2 regions of the Chenggangzhangella methanolivorans genome follow, and region 2 is predicted to be linked to the other one. Evidence: riboswitches for the same ligand, from Rfam matches in the RefSeq annotation. Region 2 holds a riboswitch; the other holds the start of a gene.
The links. A riboswitch is a leader RNA that binds a small molecule or an ion and turns the genes downstream of it on or off. The one in region 2 is predicted to bind glycine.

Region 1 (3,596 bases), on a different contig from region 2:
CAACGTCGGCGCGTCGACGACGGCGAGCATCTCGTCGATCTCGGCCGTTGTCGGGCCGATGTGGCGACGATTGGCGAAGTCGTGCGGATCGTATCGGTCGACGCTCGTCATGGGCGTGGCATCACTTCGTGATTTCAGCATAGGCGGCCTCGTCCATCATCCCGTCGAGCGCCGACGCGTCGGCGAGCCTGATCTGGTAGAGCCAGCCCGCGCCCTGGGGATCGGAGTTCAGCAAGGCGGGCTCAGCGATGACCGCGTGATTGACCTCCGTCACCTCGCCGTCGACCGGCGCATAGACGTCGGAGGCGGCCTTGACCGACTCGAGCATGGCGGCGGCCTGACCCTTCCTAAGCGCCGCGCCAACCTTCGGCGCTTCGACGAAGACGATGTCGCCGAGCTGGTCGGCCGCGTATGCCGTGATGCCGACGGTCGCGACGTCGCCGTCAACCCTGAGCCACTCGTGCTCTTGGGTGAATTTCAACATGGGGATCTCCGAAAGTTCAGCCGCGCTTGAAGCGGGCCGGGACGAAAGGAAGGGGCGAGACGACGGCCGGCATCCGCTGGCCGCGGACTTCCGCGAAGACGCGCTGGCCGACCCTGGCGAGGTTTTTCGGCAAATAGCCCATGGCGACAGGCGCGTTAACGCTTGGCCCAAAGCCCCCGGACGTGACGGCTCCCGCAGCCTCGTCGTCGTCTTCAGCGGCGAACAATTTTGCGCCGGCGCGGACCGGCACGCGGCCTTCCGGCCGCAGGCCGACGCGACGCCGCGGCGCGCCCGACGCGATCTGATCGAGGATCTTCTGGTCGCCGGGGAAGCCGCCTTCACGAGCCCCGCCGAGCCGGCGGACCGGAGGGATCGCCCATAGTAGCGACGCCTCGACAGGCGTCGTTCCGGCGTCGATGTCAGCGCCATGGAGGCACAGCCCGGCCTCGAGCCGGAGCGAATCGCGCGCGCCGAGACCGATCGGCTGGACGGCGTCGTCGGCCAGGAGCGCTTGCGCGAGCTCCTGCGCTATTTTGCTGGGTGCCGAGATCTCGAAACCGTCCTCTCCGGTATAGCCCGAGCGCGAGACCGAGCAGCGAGCGCCTACGATCTCGACCTCGCGAAAATCCATGAAGCGCATGCCGGCGACGTCCGGCGCGAGCCGTGCGAGGGCGATTTCGGCGCCGGGGCCCTGCACCGCGATCAAGGCTTGGTCGAGCGGCTCGATTTCGCAAAGGTCCGCGATCGAGGCCCTCAGATGCGCCTCGTCGGCCGCCTTGTTGGCTGCGTTGACCACCAGGATCAGCCGGTCGCCGAGCCGCGCGACCATTAGGTCGTCTAGGATGCCGCCATCGTGGTTCGTCAGGAAGCCGTAGCGCTGCCGGTTGTCCGCGAGGTCGAGCACGTCGATCGGCGTGACCCGCTCCAGCGCACGCGCGGCGTCGGCGACATTTCCCGAACGCGCGCGAAGCGCGATCTGGCCCATATGCGAGACGTCGAACAGTCCGGCGGCCCTGCGGAGGTGAAGGTGCTCCTTCAGCACTCCGAGCGGATAGCTGATCGGCATGTCGTAGCCGGCGAACGGGCAGAACTTGGCCTCCAGCTCTCCATGGAGCGCATGCAGAGGGGTGCGCCGGAGCCTTGCTCCGGCGTCATGGCGCGCCGTTTCGGTCATCGCGGGCCTACCGATGCGTCGTGTGATGCGCAGGCGGTGGCGCCGGGCGAAACGCCCGGACGAATGAAGAACAAAAGAGGCTGAGGGTCATCATGCAACTCCGCGACAGATCAATCGCGGACCGTTCATACGGTCCGCTTTCCCCCATCTGTCACGGGTACCTGAGAGCTTCCCTCGACCGCGGTGGAGGCGGGGAGGTTTCTCCTTCGGTGGACGCCTCGAGGACGTCTCTCTCCAGATTGTCCAGCTATACGGTTTTGTGCCTGAGAGATTCCGGGGGGATTGCTCCGTCGGCGCCATAACCGATCAGAAGTCGGTCTGGGCTCTCCCGCATAGTTTGTCGGACGAGCAGAGCATGAAGCATCGCGCCGAGTTTCGCAATCAGCTGGAGACAATTCGGGGCTGGGCTTTGGTACGACGATCTTGACGACGTCAGACGTCAGGGCGACCGGCTCGCAAAGTAAGCAGTTACCGCGAAGATCCGCCGCAGGCTGCGCCGAACATTTGCTACGCTGGTTCTCGTCAGCGCTGGCGAGCAGCCGCCCGGTGGTTCGGCCGCGACTGGCTAGCGCTTGCGGTTCATGACGCCGCCCCCGGTCAGCCGGCGCAACGAGGTGTCGAGCTGCGTCTCGGCTCGGCGAAACTCGCGCGTCGCCTCGCGAAGGTAGGAGATGTGGGAATGGGCGGCCGCGCGCGCGCCCTCGGGATCTTTCCTCAGGATCGCCCCGACGATCTCGCGATGCTGCTCGCGCAGAATGTCCCGCGTGTGCGCGATGCTGAACAGCTGTCGCCGATTGACCAACACGTCCGCACGCAGGCCGCCGGCAAGCACGCGCATCACATGCAGCAGCACGACGTTGTGCGTCGCCTCGTAGATCGCGATGTGAAGGGCCGCGTCCGCTTCGGCGTCTTCGGCCGGGTCGTCGCCGCCATGAGCGCGGTCGATCCGATCCATGCGCTCCTGCAGGCCACGGCGGTCGACCTCGTTGGCGCGCTCGGCGGCCATCGCGGCGGCCGCGCCCTCCGCCATCGCGCGAAACTCCAGATAGTCGTCCGCGACCTCAGCGTTCGTCGTGAGCAGGTCGATCAGCGGATCGGAAATGACCGCCGCGCCGAGTTCGGCCACTTTCAGTCCCCCGTCTTCCCTGCGCGCGAGGAGACCGCGCTTCTCCATAATCGCGATGCCCTGCCGGATCGTCGGGCGCGACACGTCGAGATGTTCGGCGAGATCGCGTTCCGGCAGCAGCGTCGCGCCCGGCGGCAGAGACCCCTCCAGGATGAGGCTTTCGAGCCGCCGGACGACGAGATCGGCTGCGCGCTCGGTCTTGATGGGGTCCATAGCGTGCGGTTCCGCAGGTGACGTCCCGCTCTTAACACCAGCGTCCGCGATCCGCCAAAGCGCGGCGCCGCGCTGGTCGGCGCTGGCGACCGGATAACTTTTGGCCAGTTGCTCGTTGTGGTCAGATAATTTTACCAAAGCGCGGCGGGCGTGATGGGTCCGCGTTCGCTCGCGCTTCGCGACGCTGCCGGAAACAGCCCGCATGCCCCTGATTTCGATGCCCGAGCCCGACCCCGACATTCTCGCCCGGTCGCCCCAGATCCTCGCGGCCCTGAGGGCCGCTCTGCCGGCCGACGCGCTAGTGACGGACCCTTCGGAAACGCGCGCCTACGATTGCGATGCGCTCACTGCCTATCGCTGCGCGCCGCTCGCGGTCGCGCTACCGCGAACGACCGAAGAGGTCGCCGCGGTCATGCGGGTCTGCGGCGATCACGGCGTCCCCGTGATCCCGCGCGGGGCCGGAACGTCTCTGGCAGGCGGAGCGCTGCCGACGACCGACAGCGTCGTGATCGGCGCCATGCGCCTGCGCGAGGTGCTCGAGATCGACCTCGAAAACCGCTTCATCCGCGTCCAGAGCGGGATCACCAACCTGTCGGTCA
Region 2 (3,596 bases):
GGCCGGTGAAGTCGTGGATCGCCCCCTCGACGCCCGGGTACTGGAACAGCGCGCCGAACACTTCTACCGGCTCGAGATCGCTGAACGGATCGCCGACCACGACCTCCCAGCCGAGCGGCTCGGCGCGGGTCTTCACCACCGCGATGGTCTGCGGCAGGCAGTCCTTGTCCACGAAGAAGGCGTTGGCCTCCGACGTCGAGACGCGGCGCGCCATCGCCATGGCCTCGGCCGCCGCAGTCGCCTCGTCGAGCAGAGAGGCGTTGGCGACGTCGAGGCCGGAGAGATCGCAGACCATGGTCTGGAAGTTGATCAACGCCTCGAGCCGGCCCTGGCTGATCTCGGGCTGGTAGGGCGAATAGGCGGTGTACCAGGCCGGGTTCTCGAAGATGTTGCGCTGGATCGCCGGCGGCATCGTCGTGCCGTGATAGCCCTGCCCAATTAGCGAGACGAGCGGCCGGTTGCGGTTGGCCACCGCTCGCATCCGCTCGATCGCGCGGCGTTCGGAGAGCGGTTTGCCGAAGTCGATGCGGCTCTCCTGGCGGATGTCAGGCGGTAGCGTTTCGTCGATCAAGGCGTGGAGGTCGGCCGCTCCGACTTCCGAGAGCATTTCGGCGATCTCGGATTCCGTCGGTCCGATGTGGCGACGGTTGGCGAAGTCGTAGGGATCGTATCGACGAGCGCTCATCTGGAAATCTCCGCATAGGCGGCTTCGTCCATCAGGGCGTCCATGGCCGAGGCGTCGTCGAGCCTCATCCGGTAGAGCCAGCCGGCGCCCTGAGGATCGCTTCCGATCGAAGCCGGGTCGGCGACGACACCCTCGTTCACCTCGACGACCTCGCCGGACAATGGGGCGTAGACGTCGGACGCCGCCTTGACCGACTCCACCACGGCCGCGCCGGCGCCCTTGGTGAGCTTGGCTCCGACTTTGGGAAGCTCGACATAGACGAGGTCCCCCAGTTGTTCGGCCGCGAAGCCGGTGATGCCGACCGTCGCGACGTCGCCGTCGAGCCGCAGCCACTCATGGTCTTCGGTGAAGCGCAGCATTGAATGTTCCTCGAGAGGCAGTGGGGTCAGCTTCGCTTGAAGCCGGCGGGGACGAAGGGGAGCTTCGCGACAGTGACCGGCAGGCGTCTGCCTCGGACGTCGGCGAAGAGCTGTTGGCCAGCTTCGCTCAGGGCGGTGGAGACGTAGCCCATAGCAACCGGCGCGTTCAGGCTCGGTCCGAACCCGCCCGAGGTCACGCGGCCGACCAGCTCGCTGCCGACGTTCGCCGAGAACAGCTCGGCGCTGGCGCGGACCGGCACCCGGCCTTCTGCGAGCAGGCCGACGCGACGACGCGGCGCGCCTTCAGCCAATTCGAGCAGGATACGGTCCGCGCCTGGAAAGCCGCCCTCGCGCGCTCCGCCGGGTCGGCGGCTCGGCGAGATCGCCCAACCGAGGCTCGCCTCGATCGGCGTCACGTCCTCGTCCATGTCGGAGCCGTAGAGGCAGAGCCCGGCTTCGAGCCTCAGCGAGTCCCGCGCGCCAAGGCCGACGGGCTCGACGTCCGCAGCGATCAGCGCCTCGGCGACGCTTTCCGCGCGCACATTCGGGAGTGAAATCTCGAAACCGTCCTCGCCGGTGTAGCCGGAGCGCGAAACCAGACAGCGCTCGCCCGCGACGTTGATCTCGTGGGCGTCCATGAAGCGCATGGCAGCGGCGTCAGGCGCGAGGCCGGCGAGCGCGGCCTCCGCGCCCGGCCCCTGGACGGCGATCAGAGCGCGGTCGACCGGCCGCACTTCGATCGCGTCGGGCAGGCGCGCCCTCAGATGCGCCTCGTCGGCGTCCTTGGTGGCGGCGTTGACCACAAGCGCGAGGCGATCCGGGAGCCTCGCGACCATCAGGTCGTCCAGCACGCCGCCGGTCTCGCTTGTGAACAGCGCGTAGCGCTGGCGGCCGGGCTTCAGCCCCAGAATATCAACGGGGACGAGCGTCTCGAGCGCCCGCGCCGCGTCGTCGACGTCGCCCGAGCGCGGCACGAGTGCGATCTGGCCCATATGCGAGACGTCAAACAGCCCAGCCGCGCTGCGCGTCAGAAGATGTTCTTTCAAAACGCCATTGGGATAATGCAGCGGCATCTCGTAGCCGGCGAACGGACAGAACTTCGCCCCAAGACGGGCGTGCATGGCGTGAAGCGGCGTACGCTTACGCTCGTTGGCCGGCACAGAATGGCCGGCTTGTGTCTGGACGTTCGCGTTCATAGGCCTCTCCGCGACGGCTCGTTGCGGACCGCGCCTGGAATGGCGCAATCCGACTGCGAACCCCCATCTGTCGCGGTTACCTGAGAGCTTCCCTCGCAGGCCTTTCGGCCGGAGGTTTCTCCTTCGGTGGACGCCGGTTAGCGCCTCTCTCCAGATTGTCCAACGATGCGGTGATTGTGCCTGAGAGTTTCCGGGGGCGGTTGCTCCGTCGGCGCCATACCGATCCTGCGAAAAGAGGGCTGGGCTCTCCCGCATCGTCTGTAGCGGACGCCTGCACAATGGCTTAAGGCGGGCACATAGATCAAGGTGTGATTGATAATTTTGATCGATAAATCGTTTTTTACGATCGACAATATGCGGAACCGTTTCTGTTTCTCGAGCGAAAGAGCGACTGAGGCTTCTGCTGCTAACCGTAGTTCACGAATTGCGCGGACCGGCGGTGAGTTCAGGTCCCGGCCTGATCCATAGGCGACGTTGGGAAGGTCGGCTCGGGGCATCCACGAGCGGAGGCTCCGAACCGCTATGGCCTATTGTTTTGACTCGAGGGACCACCGAACGACCTTTGGAGTGAACAGCCAATTCGGGGCCCAGATGCAAGGCGCGTAGTGGTTGTGATAGTGTCCCGAAGCAAGGGAGGCCTGAAAACTGACAGCGCTCAGCCACGCGATCATCCGGAAACTGTCGATCCGAAAATATCACGGCATCAAAAGTCTGGATTGGCGGCCCGGCTCGACCATGAATCTCATCCTCGGTGGCGGGGATGTCGGCAAGACCACCATCCTCGATGCGGTGGGGCTACTCCTGAGCGCCTCGAACGCGGCATCTATCTCGGAGGCTGACTACTGGCGCCGCGACAACACCGACGAATTCTCCATTGAAGGCGTCGTCTCGCTTCCCGTTAGCGTCGATCCCAACAGCTTCTCCGTTCAGCTTATGCCCTGGGATTGGAACGGCGCCGATGCGGTCCTGCCCGACGATCCGCAGAATGGCGACGTCCCGGAAGCCAAGCACCCGGTATATCGCCTGCGGGTGCGCGGCACGGCCGACTTGGAGTTGGTGTGGGAGATCATCCAGCCGGATGAGAGCATTATTGCGTTCTCGGCGGCTTTCCGAAAGAAAATCGGCCTGATCCGTCTGAGCGCCGACGACCGCAACGACCGTGACCTACGCTTGGTGTTCGGCTCGGCACTCGACCGACTGCTGGCCGATCCGGCGATCAAAGCGCGCATCGCCAAGAAGGTGGCGGAACAGGACTTCTCCGGCGCCGTGGGCGACGCTGGCGTAAAGGTACTTGGCGAGCTGGATTTGCGCCTGAAGGCGGCGTCGCTGCCATCCGGCGTAAAGCTAGGGCTGACC

Region 1: linked by a shared signal. The riboswitch ahead of gcvT (glycine cleavage system aminomethyltransferase GcvT) and the one ahead of gcvT (glycine cleavage system aminomethyltransferase GcvT) in region 2 are both predicted to bind glycine.

Annotation. Positions count from the first base shown of each region.
Region 1 is NZ_JBHRXS010000003.1:984,039-987,634, forward strand. Features, by position in the region: gene gcvP (aminomethyl-transferring glycine dehydrogenase) at 1-111, opposite strand, end outside; gene gcvH (glycine cleavage system protein GcvH) at 122-484, opposite strand; gene gcvT (glycine cleavage system aminomethyltransferase GcvT) at 501-1,658, opposite strand; glycine riboswitch at 1,797-1,904, opposite strand; gene ACFOWB_RS04965 (FCD domain-containing protein) at 2,224-2,997, opposite strand; gene ACFOWB_RS04970 (FAD-linked oxidase C-terminal domain-containing protein) at 3,200-3,596, shown strand, end outside.
Region 2 is NZ_JBHRXS010000004.1:723,687-727,282, reverse strand. Features, by position in the region: gene gcvP (aminomethyl-transferring glycine dehydrogenase) at 1-685, opposite strand, end outside; gene gcvH (glycine cleavage system protein GcvH) at 682-1,044, opposite strand; gene gcvT (glycine cleavage system aminomethyltransferase GcvT) at 1,071-2,240, opposite strand; glycine riboswitch at 2,399-2,502, opposite strand; gene ACFOWB_RS08835 (ATP-dependent nuclease) at 2,976-3,596, shown strand, end outside.